DNA from 2 places in the Pseudarthrobacter cremeus genome. Region 1 is predicted to be linked to the other one. Evidence: riboswitches for the same ligand, from Rfam matches in the RefSeq annotation. Region 1 holds a riboswitch; the other holds the start of a gene.

Region 1 (5,281 bases):
CATCCGCGCCCTGGTGGTTGACGACGAGCCCAGCCTCTCCGAGCTCATGAGCATGGGGCTCCGCATGGCCGGATGGTCCGTTGCCGTGGCCGCGGACGGCCCGGAGGCCGTCAAGCTGGCCAAGGAGTTCCGCCCGGATGTCCTGGTGCTGGATGTGATGCTGCCCGGGTTCGACGGCGTGGAGCTGCTCGGCCGGATACGGGCCTTCGCCCCGGAGGTTCCTGCGCTGTTCCTGACTGCCAAAGACGCCGTCCAGGACCGGATTGTGGGCCTGGCGGCCGGCGGGGACGATTACGTCACCAAGCCATTCAGCATGGAAGAAGTCCTGCTGCGGCTGCACCGTCTGGTCCAGCGGTCCGGCGTTGCCGCCATGGACACCGCCGAACTCGTGGTGGGCGATCTGGTCCTCAACATCGACACCCGCGAGGTGACCCGCGCCGGCGACGACGTCCAGCTCACTGCCACCCAGTTCGAGCTGCTCCGTTACCTGATGGAGAACCCCAAGCGTGTGATCAGCAAGGCCCAGATCCTTGACCGCGTCTGGAATTACGATTTCGGCGGGCAGGCCAACATCGTCGAACTCTATATCTCCTACCTGCGCAAGAAAGTCGATTCCGTCCACCCGCCCATGATCCACACCGTGCGGGGCGCCGGTTACGTCATCAAGCCGGCAGAGTAGCCCTTCCATGTCCTCATCACTGGCCACCCAGCCGTCCAGACGGAGCTGGCTGAAGCCCGCCACCTGGCACCTGCGTACCCGCCTGGTCCTGCTCGCCATGGCTCTGCTGGTGGCCATCTGCGGGGCCGTCGGCCTGTTCAGTTACGCTTCCATGGATTCCTTCCTGACGCGGCAGCTCGATGAGCAGCTGAGCCAGGCCGCGAACCGTTCGAACGATCCCGGGCGGCCTCCCTCGGGCGGCGGATTCAACGGCAGGGACCCGCTGGACGCCCGCGGCCAGAGTGTGGGAACCCTCAACGCCCGCATCGTGAACGGACAGCTCAACAGCGGCGGCTACCTGGACCCGAACACCACACGCTCTGCGCTCAGCTCTGAGGACAAGCAGACCCTGCTCGCCCTGGCGCGGAACGGCAATCCGGTGGACCGCCCGCTCTCCAAGGGTGACTACCGGATCGTGGCCGTGGAAACCGGCTTCGGCGACGTCCTGGTGACGGGACTTCCGCTGGCAGCCAAGGAAAGCACGCTGGCGTCACTGGTGTGGACGTTCACGTTCGTTTCCCTGGGCGGCCTGGCGCTGATCGGGCTTGCCGGGACCGTGCTCATCCGGCGCACCATGAAACCGCTGGAGCAGCTTTCAGAAGTTGCCACCCGGGTATCGCAGCTCCCCCTGGATGCGGGCGAGGTGGCACTCGCGGTGCGCGTCCCGCCGTCGAACTCCAACCCCGGAACCGAAGTGGGCAGCGTGGGCCACGCCCTCAATCTGATGCTGGACAACGTGGCCAATGCGCTGGAGGCGAGGCAGAAAAGCGAAACCAAAGTTCGTCAGTTCGTCGCCGATGCCTCACATGAATTGCGGACTCCGCTGACAGCCATCCGAGGCTATACGGAACTGATGCGGATGACCGAGAATTTCACGCCGGACGGCCGGAAGTCCTTGGCGCGGGTGCAGAGCCAGTCGGAGCGCATGACCACCCTCGTGGAGGACCTGCTCCTGCTTGCCCGGCTCGACGAGGGCCAGCCGCTCAAACTCAGCGAGGTGGACCTCACCCAACTGGTGGTCGAGACAGTCAGCGACGAAAAAGTCATCGCCCCGGGCCACACCTGGCGCCTCGAACTGCCGGACGAGCCGGTCGCGGTGACCGGTGACGCATCGCAACTGCGCCAGGTCCTGGTGAACCTGCTCTCCAACGCACGCAAGCACACTCCGCCGGGAACCACCGTGGTGACCGGGGTCAGCAGGGCGGCTGATGGCAGCGCCGAGGTTACGGTAACGGACGACGGCGGCGGCATGCCGGCCGGATTCGTGGACAAGGCCTTTTCGCGGTTCGCCCGCGCAGACGCTTCCCGGGCGGGCACCGCCCACCCTTCCGGAGCCGCGGCCTCCGAGGGCACCAGCGGCCTGGGCCTGTCCATAGTGCAGTCCATCGTTGAGGCGCACGGCGGAACCGTCACGGCGACATCTGCCCCCGGCCATACGGCCTTTACGCTTCGCCTCCCTTCAGGTTCCCCAACCACGCAAGGTGACACACCGGCGTCGTGATCCCTGTTACCAAAATGTGACTTAAGGTTGTAACTCCTGTACCGTCGATTGGGTGCAGTTCCCTTTGGGCTGCATATCCGGATGACGCCAAGCTCTGCCGCTCCCCGGATTCCGCGTTCAGAGGCAGAGGCGGGGGACCCACGGTCCCGGGCCCAAGAGTGCCCTTGGGGTTAAGCCAGCACGTGAACTTTCCGTGTGGCCGGATGCCCTCATCCGAACCCGACAGCTAACTCCGCAGGTGTGAGAGGCGATCCATCATGTCTGAATACAGAGCACAAACGCGCCCGGAGAACGGGTCACAGAAACCGCACGGCCGCCGGAAAGCTTCCGAAGCGGAGTCAGCATCCCCGGTAGCGGCAACCTCCGGGTCCACATCCACCCCCACCGCATCCTTGGCCAAGCTTCCCTCCATTGGCAAGCGTGCAGCAGTATTCACGGCGGCGTGCGCGCTCCTCATCGGAGTCGGCGCTGCCGGCCAGGCGTCCGAGTCAACTTCACTGCTGGCCGCGGGCGATGCCCAGCCAACTGCTCAAACCTCCGCCGCGGCCGGATCCAGCCTCAGCTTCGGAACGGCCGAAGTCCAGGCGAAACCCGCTCCGGAAGCCGCTCCGGCAGGGATCAGCCTTGCCCCGCAGGCTGCCGAGCCGGCACCTGCCGCCGCCCCGGCCCCCGCTCCAGCGCCTGCGGCGGCGCCCGAGCCTGCCCCAGCACCGGCACCGGTAGTGGCGGTCAATGACCCGGCCGGCGCCCAGGCGTACGCCGCCGGGCAGCTGGCATCATACGGTTGGGCGGCTGACCAGATGCAATGCCTGAAGACGCTCTGGACGAAGGAATCCGACTGGACCACAACGGCCACCAATGCCAGCAGCGGCGCCTATGGCATCGTCCAGTCATTGCCTGCGGAGAAGATGGCCAGCGCCGGAGCGGACTACCTGACGAACTACCGCACTCAGATCAACTGGGGCCTGAACTACGTCAAGGAGCGCTACCAGTCCCCCTGCGGTGCCCTGAACTTCCACCTGTCGCACAACTGGTACTGAGCACAAGGCTCCATACCTGTCGGCTTTGAGCCGTCCGGGGCATACTGGGGCCATGAAATTCACCACCACGATTCTTGGCAGCGGCAATAAGACCGGTATTGAGGTCCCGGCGGAGGTCGTCGCCGGGCTGGGCGCAGGCAAGCGGCCGCCCGTCGTCGTGACCATCAACGGGAAGAGCTACCGCAGCAGCATCGCCGTGATGGGTGGCCAGAACCTGATCGGGGTCAGCGAGCACAACCGCGAATTCACGGGGGTCTCCGCCGGCGACACCGTGGAGGTGGACGTCGAGCTGGATACCCAACCGCGCATTGTCGAGGTTCCGGACGACCTCGCGGCGGCAATGGCGGCCGATCCTGATGCCCAGGCGTTCTACGCCACCCTCAGTTACAGCAGTCAGCGGCGCTACGTGGAGCCTCTCGCTGATGCCAAAACAGAGGAAACCCGGTCGCGGCGGATCGCCAAGGTAGTGGCCGATCTCAAAGCCGGAAAGAAATAGTCCTTCGTCCCTGCGCATCTGAGGTCACCGAGGCGGAAACCTCTGCGTAGTCCTGAATGTGCAGCACGCCCGGCGGCAGTGGGCCCGTCTTGGACCCCACCGCCACAGTGCGGATCCCGGCGGCCACGCCGGCGGCAATTCCAGCCGGAGCATCCTCAAAAACCACGGCGTCCCCGGGCTCCACGCCCAGCAGGCGGGCCGCCGTCAGGTAGCCTTCCGGGTGCGGCTTGCCCCGGGTCACAACCTCCGCCGTCACGGACGTGCCCGGCATCGCCAGGCCCGCCGCGTCCATCCGGATATCCGCCAGGACCCGGTCCGCGGAAGTCACCAACGCCACGGCATCGGCCGGAAGGCTTCCAAGCAGCCTGGCCGCGCCCGGGATGGCGATGATCCCGGCGGTCCGCACGCGTTCCATGGCGCCGAGTTCCCGGGTGAGCGCTACGACGTCGGAACCTGCTGGAGCGAACCGTTTGACGGTGTCGATGGCCTGCACGCCATGGGAGGTCCGCAGGATTTCTTCGATGTCCAGGCCATAGCGGTCCGCCAACTCCCCCCAGACCTCCTCGACAACGGCGGTCGAATCCACCAGGGTGCCGTCCATGTCAAACAGGGCGGCACGGCAGGTGAACGCGCGTGTGGAGGCAGGTGCGAAGGGATTCATGCACCCCATTTTGCCCTACCCGTTTTTGCATGCCTTGGCTTGACCTACGATTCCCGCCCGGGAATGTACTGCACGGCCCACTTGTTGCCGTCCGGATCAGCAAAATAGACGAAGTGTCCCCAGTCCTGGACGTCAATTTCACTGACGTCCACACCGTTGTTCTTCAGATGGTCGTGCGCGGCCTGGATGTCACTGACCACGAGCTGCAGGTTCGGCGCGGTGCCTGGCGGGGCGTCCGTGAGCCCCTCGCCGATGCTGATCGAGCAGGCCGAGCCCGGCGGGGTCAACTGGACAAAACGGATGCCGTCCATCGGCCGTTCGTCGAAATCCGCGTTGAACCCCACTTTGTTGACGTAGAAGTCCTTGGCGTGGTCGACGTCGGATACCGGCACAAAAACGAGTTCTAGTTTCCAGTCCATCCGCACAGGTTAGCTGCGAGGCAGCGCGTCCGGAAGGCCGTGGGCAAAAGGCGCCCGGGTGGATGCCAGTACCGGCCGGGTCGACGCAGTTCCGGCACCGCCGGAAGCTGTACCGCCAGTCAGCCTGCGATTCCGTACAGGCGGTCGCCGGCGTCGCCGAGTCCGGGGACAATATAGGACTTCTCGTTGAGTTTTTCGTCGATCGATGCCAGGACGATGGTGACGTTGGCGTCGGCGAGTTCTTCCTCCAGCTTGGCCAGTCCTTCCGGGGCTGCCAGGAGGCAAATGCAGGTGACGTCGGACGCGCCCCGTTTGAACAGGAACTTGATCGCTTCGCGCAAAGTGCCGCCGGTGGCCAGCATGGGGTCCAGCACGAAGATCTGCCGGTCAGTGAGGTCATCCGGGAGGCGCTCGGCGTAAGTGATGATGTCCAGGGTCTCCTCGTC
Region 2 (5,281 bases), on a different contig from region 1:
GGAGCCGCGGCCCAAGGACCTCGTGCTTGAGGTAGGCCTGCGCTTCCGGCAGCGAGGCAATGGCGTACCTGACCGACGTCGGGCTGCTGCCCAGCCCGGCGTACTGGGGAAAGATGAACCACATCCAGTGGCCCGTCTTCTTTCCGAGCTGCAGCTCTGCCAGCGCCTGGCCGTAGGTCCCCGAGTTGTCCTGGGCTTCAACAAAGCGTTCCAGGTCGTAGGTATCACTCATGTATGTCTCCTGCTTTAAAGCGGTTCGGGCTGTATTTTGTTCGGTTCGGGCTGACCTAGGCGGTCCCCGCGGTGATCCCGGTTGTCAATGACGCGGCGTGGCTGACCCGCCCGTCCGGGTCCTGGCTCCACCGGCCGATGACCGTCTCCGCGCGCTGCCGGTCCCTTCCCTTCAGTGCGGCCAACAGCGGGAGGACAACGTCCGCAATGAGCGGGGCCACCAGATCATCCGCGTGGGCGGTGCGGATGAAACCCTCGACCCGCGTCAGATCAGTATGCCGCAGCAGGACAGCCCGCGACTGCAAGAGCACCACTGCCGCCAGGCGGCGTTCAAAAACCGGCCGTCGGCCGGGGCCTGGCTGGCCCCAAAGGACCGAAGCCAGGGCCGTCACTTCGTCGTGGTCCAGGTCCCTGAACTTCCGGCCTGCATCCCGGACTGTCCCGCGGATGGCTCCCACCGAAGCCCCGTAGGACGACAGCGCCGCGCCGACCCTTGATTCGACGTTGTCGGCCCGGTACCACGAACCCTCGTTCTGCAGCGTGGCGTCGATGAAAGCGGCGGCATCCTGCACCCTCTGGTTCATGGCTTACCGTCCGTGACGCCCGGTGGCGGCATGGTTGATGCAGAACGGCGTCCAGGGCCGGGCCTCAAGGCGCCCCTCGGCGATGGGCCGGCCGCAGACCGCGCACGTGCCGTACGTTCCTTCCAGGATCCGCTGGAGGGCGGCCTCCACGTCGGCGAGCCCGGAGGTGCTTTGGTTCAGCAGTGCCGATGCCTGGGACAGTTCGAAAGCGATCGTGGCGCCCTCGGGGTCGTGCTCGTCGTCCACATTGGAATCCTGCCGGGCGGCATTGGCTGAGGAAATGTCTGCGCGCAGCGCCGGCAGCAGGGCAAGCTTCCGGGCACGTTCTTCCTCCAGGAGAACCCGGAACTTTTCGAAGTCAGCCATGGGGAAAGCCTAGCCGGGCCATGCACAACCGGCTCGGCAGTCGCGCCTGAACGGCAGACACCAACTGCCGGGACTGTGGGTCCGGACAGGTCAGTACCAGTTGTTGGCAACGGAGTGGTTCCAGGCACCGCACGGTGACCCGTACCTGTCCGCGATATAGGCGAGGCCCCACTCCACCTGCGTCCTGTAGCTGGTGAGCCAGTCGCTCCCTGCAGAGCTGTATTTTCCCGGTGGCAAAGCCTGGGCTATGCCGTAAGCGCCCGAATAGGGATTGGTGGCCGTGGTCAGCCAATTGGATTCCTTGGTCCACAGCTGGGCCAGGCACTGGAACTGGTCCTGACCCCACCCGAACGCCGAAAGCCGCCCGGACGCATAGCTCTTCGCCCCCGCCGGGTCGTTGACCGCGCCGCCGGGGACAGAAGGTACGACGACGACCGGTGGCGGGGCCGGCGTCGGGCCCGGGACTGGTGCCGGTGCGGCCGCCGGTGGTGCGGCGGGTGCGGCGGCCGGCGGCGCGGCAGGTGCCGCGGGTGGCGGGTTCACCGGTTTCTGCGCGGCAGCAAGGGCCGCTGCCTTGGCAGCCGCCTCTTCCTGCCGGCGTGCCTGCTCTGCAGCCGCCGCGCGCTTGGCGGCCTGGGCCGTTTCGTAGGCGGCCTGGGCGGCCTGACCCTGCCTGAATTCCCCTTCCACCGCGGCGGTGGTGCCCTTGAGGGATGCAAGCTGTGCAGTGAGCTCCCCGCCATGCTCCTGTTGCTCGGTAATCTGGCGGGACATGGCCTGCTGAGCCGCCTGGGCGGTTTCCAGCTTGCCCTTCGCTTCGGCCGACAGCCGCTCACGCTCCGCCCTTGCCACCTTCTCCTGGTCGGTCAGCGAATGGGACACCCGTTCGGCCGCCGCGGCCTTGCTCACCAGTGCGGCTGTTTTGTCACTGACGATCTGGACGATGTTGAGGCCTTGGATGCTGTTGGTCTGCACGGCATCCAGGGCTACGAAGAAGCCCATATTGGTGCCGCCGGTCTTGTACGACTGGGCAGCCAATGCTCCGATCTCCCTCTTGTGCTGTTCCAGGTCAGCGGTTGCGCGCGCCGTCCGGGCGGCGAGGGTATCCAGCCTGGCGGTAGCGTCCCGAAGGGCCGCATCGGCAACCGCGTACTCGGCGGCAGAGGTAACCGCGGCGCTTCCCAGCTCTTCAGCCCGCGCCTGGAGTCCGCCCAAAAGGTCGTTGATCCTGGTGACCTCTGCGGCTTTGCCGGCCTCACTTTGCCTGGCATCCTGAACGTCCTGCCATGACGGGTAGCCGCCCGGGGGCGCGTCGTCACCGGCGTGTGCGGGGAGCATCGATAACGAGGCGGCAAAGGCCATCGCCAGAGCAGCGGCAGAGACAGACGGCCCCACTTTTTGAAAAAAACGCGACATAGTTTGTGAGCCTACCGGGCATATACGCCATTGCGCCCCTGACCTGCAACATCGTTACCGTCAGGTGTTCACGCAGGAGCAAAAGCGAGGCACCGCTACCGCTTACATTCCGTTACCGGAATGTGACATTGCCGCAGAACAGAAGTTATGGTCGTCCGGTGCCCCGGTTTAAGCCGGGACATTCCCGTCAGTATGCCGAGCCCTGCCGCTGACCCGGGACCCCAGCCGCATTCAACTGGCAGGGACGGGGGAACCACATTTCCACGGCTTCGCAGGAAGTCTTGGGGTTAAGTCGTCAACACTCCGTCCCGTGCGGAGGCGTTGCCGGCCGGGTGACTCCGACCCGAACCCGACAGCTCACCCCGCAGGCATGGGAGAGGCGATCAACCATGTCAAAGAACACAGCTTCCGCACGCCACCGCGCCGTTCCAGCCCGCTCCATTGTGCTTACTGGCCTGTCCTCAGCAGCCAAGGCGCACGCCCGCACCATCGGCAGGCCGGCCCTTGTGGCCGTGGCCGCCTCAGGCATGCTTTTCAGTGCCGGCACTGCTGCCCAGGCCGGTGTCCATGGCCCGGAAAACTCCGGAACCGCCAACATCCAGGGACAGGCCAGCGCGCCGGCGGCTGCCCCGGTAGCCGCCCCGGTTGCCGCTGCTGCCCCCGCTGCAGCGGGCAACGTCCACACCGTCGTTTCGGGTGACACGCTCGGTGCCATTTCGGCCGCCTACGGCGTTGCCCTCGGAGACGTCCTGGCCGCCAACGGCCTGTCGATGGACTCGATCATCTACCCCGGCAACCAGATCAGCATCCCGGGCGCCGGCTACGCTGCTCCGGCTCCCAGGGCTGCTGCGGCCCCTGCAGCGCCGACCAACACCGGGGTCCGGTTGGCTTCCACAACGGCCCAGGCGGCGCCGGCTCCTTCCGGCGCCGCCGGCCCGGCGATCCTGGCATCCGCCTACTCCCAGCTGGGAATCCAGCAGGACTGCACCGCAATGGTGGAGAAGGCTTTGCGCTCGGTCGGCAAGAGTGTGGGGGACCTGGCGCCCGTCCAGTTCTTCCAGTACGGCAGCGTGGTGGGTACCCCGGCCGCCGGTGACCTCGTTATCACTGCCGGCCACGTGGGCGTCTATGCCGGCAACGGCCAGGTTGTCAGCGGCGGCGTGGACGGTTACAAGACCGAAGTCCACTCCATCAGCTGGCTTACGGGAGCATCTTTCGTCCGCGTAGGGTGATCCCGGCTGGAACGGACGGCGGCGGGCCGCCTCAAGCAACCCGCCGCCGTCGTCCGTCCATTCAATGCTCAGGTCCCGCAGAAGGTCCGGTAGCTCCCGAAGTCATCCGGGGCGGGGGCCGCATAGCGTTCCTGGCCCGGCCGCTCCGTGTAAGGATCGGCCAGCACATCCACCAGACGGTTGAACGGGCCCAGGTCGCCGGCTGTAGCCGCGGCAAGGGCCTCCTCAACAAGATGGTTCCGCGGGATGTACACGGGGTTGACCCGGTCCATGGCCTCCGCATCAGGCATCAGGGCCCGCCAGCGTTCAGCCCATGCTTCGAACGCCTCCGGATCCACGAAGAGGGCCCGGACCGTTGCCGTGGCTCCGCCGGCTGCTGAGCCGAGGCCGCGGAAAAACGAGGTGTAGTCCACTTCCCCTTGCTGCAGCAGAGCCAGCAGGTCGTCCGCCAGCGGCGCCGCGATATCCTCGGTTGCTCCCGCCCCCAGCCCGAGCTTGGCCTTCATCCCGGACAACCACGCGGCGCTGTACTGCGTGCGGAAGGCACCGAGGGACTCCACGGCGAGCGCAACAGCCTGCTCCTGGTCCTCATGGAGCAGGGGCAGCAACGCCTCGGCGAGCCTGGTGAGATTCCATTCGGCGATGAGAGGCTGGTTGGCGTAGGCATAGCGTCCGCCCTCATCGATCGAACTGTAGACGGCGCCCGGGTTGAACGCGTCCATGAACGCGCAGGGGCCGTAGTCGATGGTTTCGCCTGAGATTGCCATGTTGTCCGTATTCATCACGCCGTGAACGAACCCCACCAGCATCCACCGGGCAACCAGCGACGCCTGGGCCGCTATCACCGCATCGAAAAACGCCACATATGGTTGCGGGGCCGCCGCCGCGGCAGGGTAATGGCGGCTGATCGCATGGTCCGCCAGGCGGCGGAGGAGCTCAGTGTCTCCGTTGACCCTGGCAAACTGAAAACTCCCCACCCGCAGGTGGCTGTCCGCGACCCGGGTGAGCACAGCGCCGGGCAGCATTGTTTCGCGGCGGACCGGCTGTCCGGTCCCTACGACCGCGAGGGACCGTGTGGTGGGGATGCCCATCGCGTGCATGGATTCACTGACGAGGTACTCCCGCAGCATCGGACCGACGACGGCGAAGCCATCCCCGGCACGGGCAAACGGTGTGCGGCCGGAGCCTTTGAGATGGACATCGCGGAGCCGCCCGTTGACGTCCGTGACCTCCCCGAGGAGCAGGGCCCGTCCGTCACCCAGAATCGGCGAATAGCCGCCGAACTGGTGGCCGGCGTAGGCCTGGGCAACCGGCGTGGCACCTTTAGGGATCAGGTTGCCGATCAGCAGGCGTATCCCTTCGGGCGTCCGCAGATCAGCCGGATTCAGGCCCAGTTCCAAGGCCATTCCCTCATTCAGGGCCAGCAGTTGCGGGTCCGGGGCCTCCGCCGCC

Evidence for each region. Region 1 has a riboswitch for cyclic di-AMP ahead of ACS5PJ_RS20435 (aggregation-promoting factor C-terminal-like domain-containing protein). Riboswitches for the same ligand answer to the same signal wherever they lie in the genome.
Region 2: it holds a riboswitch for cyclic di-AMP, as region 1 does, so the genes downstream of both, ACS5PJ_RS02105 (LysM peptidoglycan-binding domain-containing protein) here and ACS5PJ_RS20435 (aggregation-promoting factor C-terminal-like domain-containing protein) in region 1, are expected to answer to the same signal.

The regions. Positions count from the first base shown of each region.
Region 1 covers NZ_JBPZHC010000015.1:36,105-41,385, reverse strand. The annotation lists gene ACS5PJ_RS20445 (response regulator transcription factor) at 1-679, shown strand, start outside; gene ACS5PJ_RS20440 (HAMP domain-containing sensor histidine kinase) at 687-2,219, shown strand; cyclic di-AMP (ydaO/yuaA leader) riboswitch at 2,312-2,471, shown strand; gene ACS5PJ_RS20435 (aggregation-promoting factor C-terminal-like domain-containing protein) at 2,477-3,259, shown strand; gene ACS5PJ_RS20430 (YdeI/OmpD-associated family protein) at 3,312-3,755, shown strand; gene ACS5PJ_RS20425 (HAD-IA family hydrolase) at 3,736-4,416, opposite strand; gene ACS5PJ_RS20420 (VOC family protein) at 4,461-4,835, opposite strand; gene upp (uracil phosphoribosyltransferase) at 4,955-5,281, opposite strand, start outside.
Region 2 covers NZ_JBPZHC010000001.1:476,386-481,666, forward strand. The annotation lists gene ACS5PJ_RS02085 (DUF1810 domain-containing protein) at 1-232, opposite strand, end outside; gene ACS5PJ_RS02090 (DNA alkylation repair protein) at 288-815, opposite strand; gene ACS5PJ_RS02095 (TraR/DksA family transcriptional regulator) at 819-1,181, opposite strand; gene ACS5PJ_RS02100 (aggregation-promoting factor C-terminal-like domain-containing protein) at 1,272-2,597, opposite strand; cyclic di-AMP (ydaO/yuaA leader) riboswitch at 2,811-2,983, shown strand; gene ACS5PJ_RS02105 (LysM peptidoglycan-binding domain-containing protein) at 2,987-3,829, shown strand; gene ACS5PJ_RS02110 (protein adenylyltransferase SelO) at 3,898-5,281, opposite strand, start outside.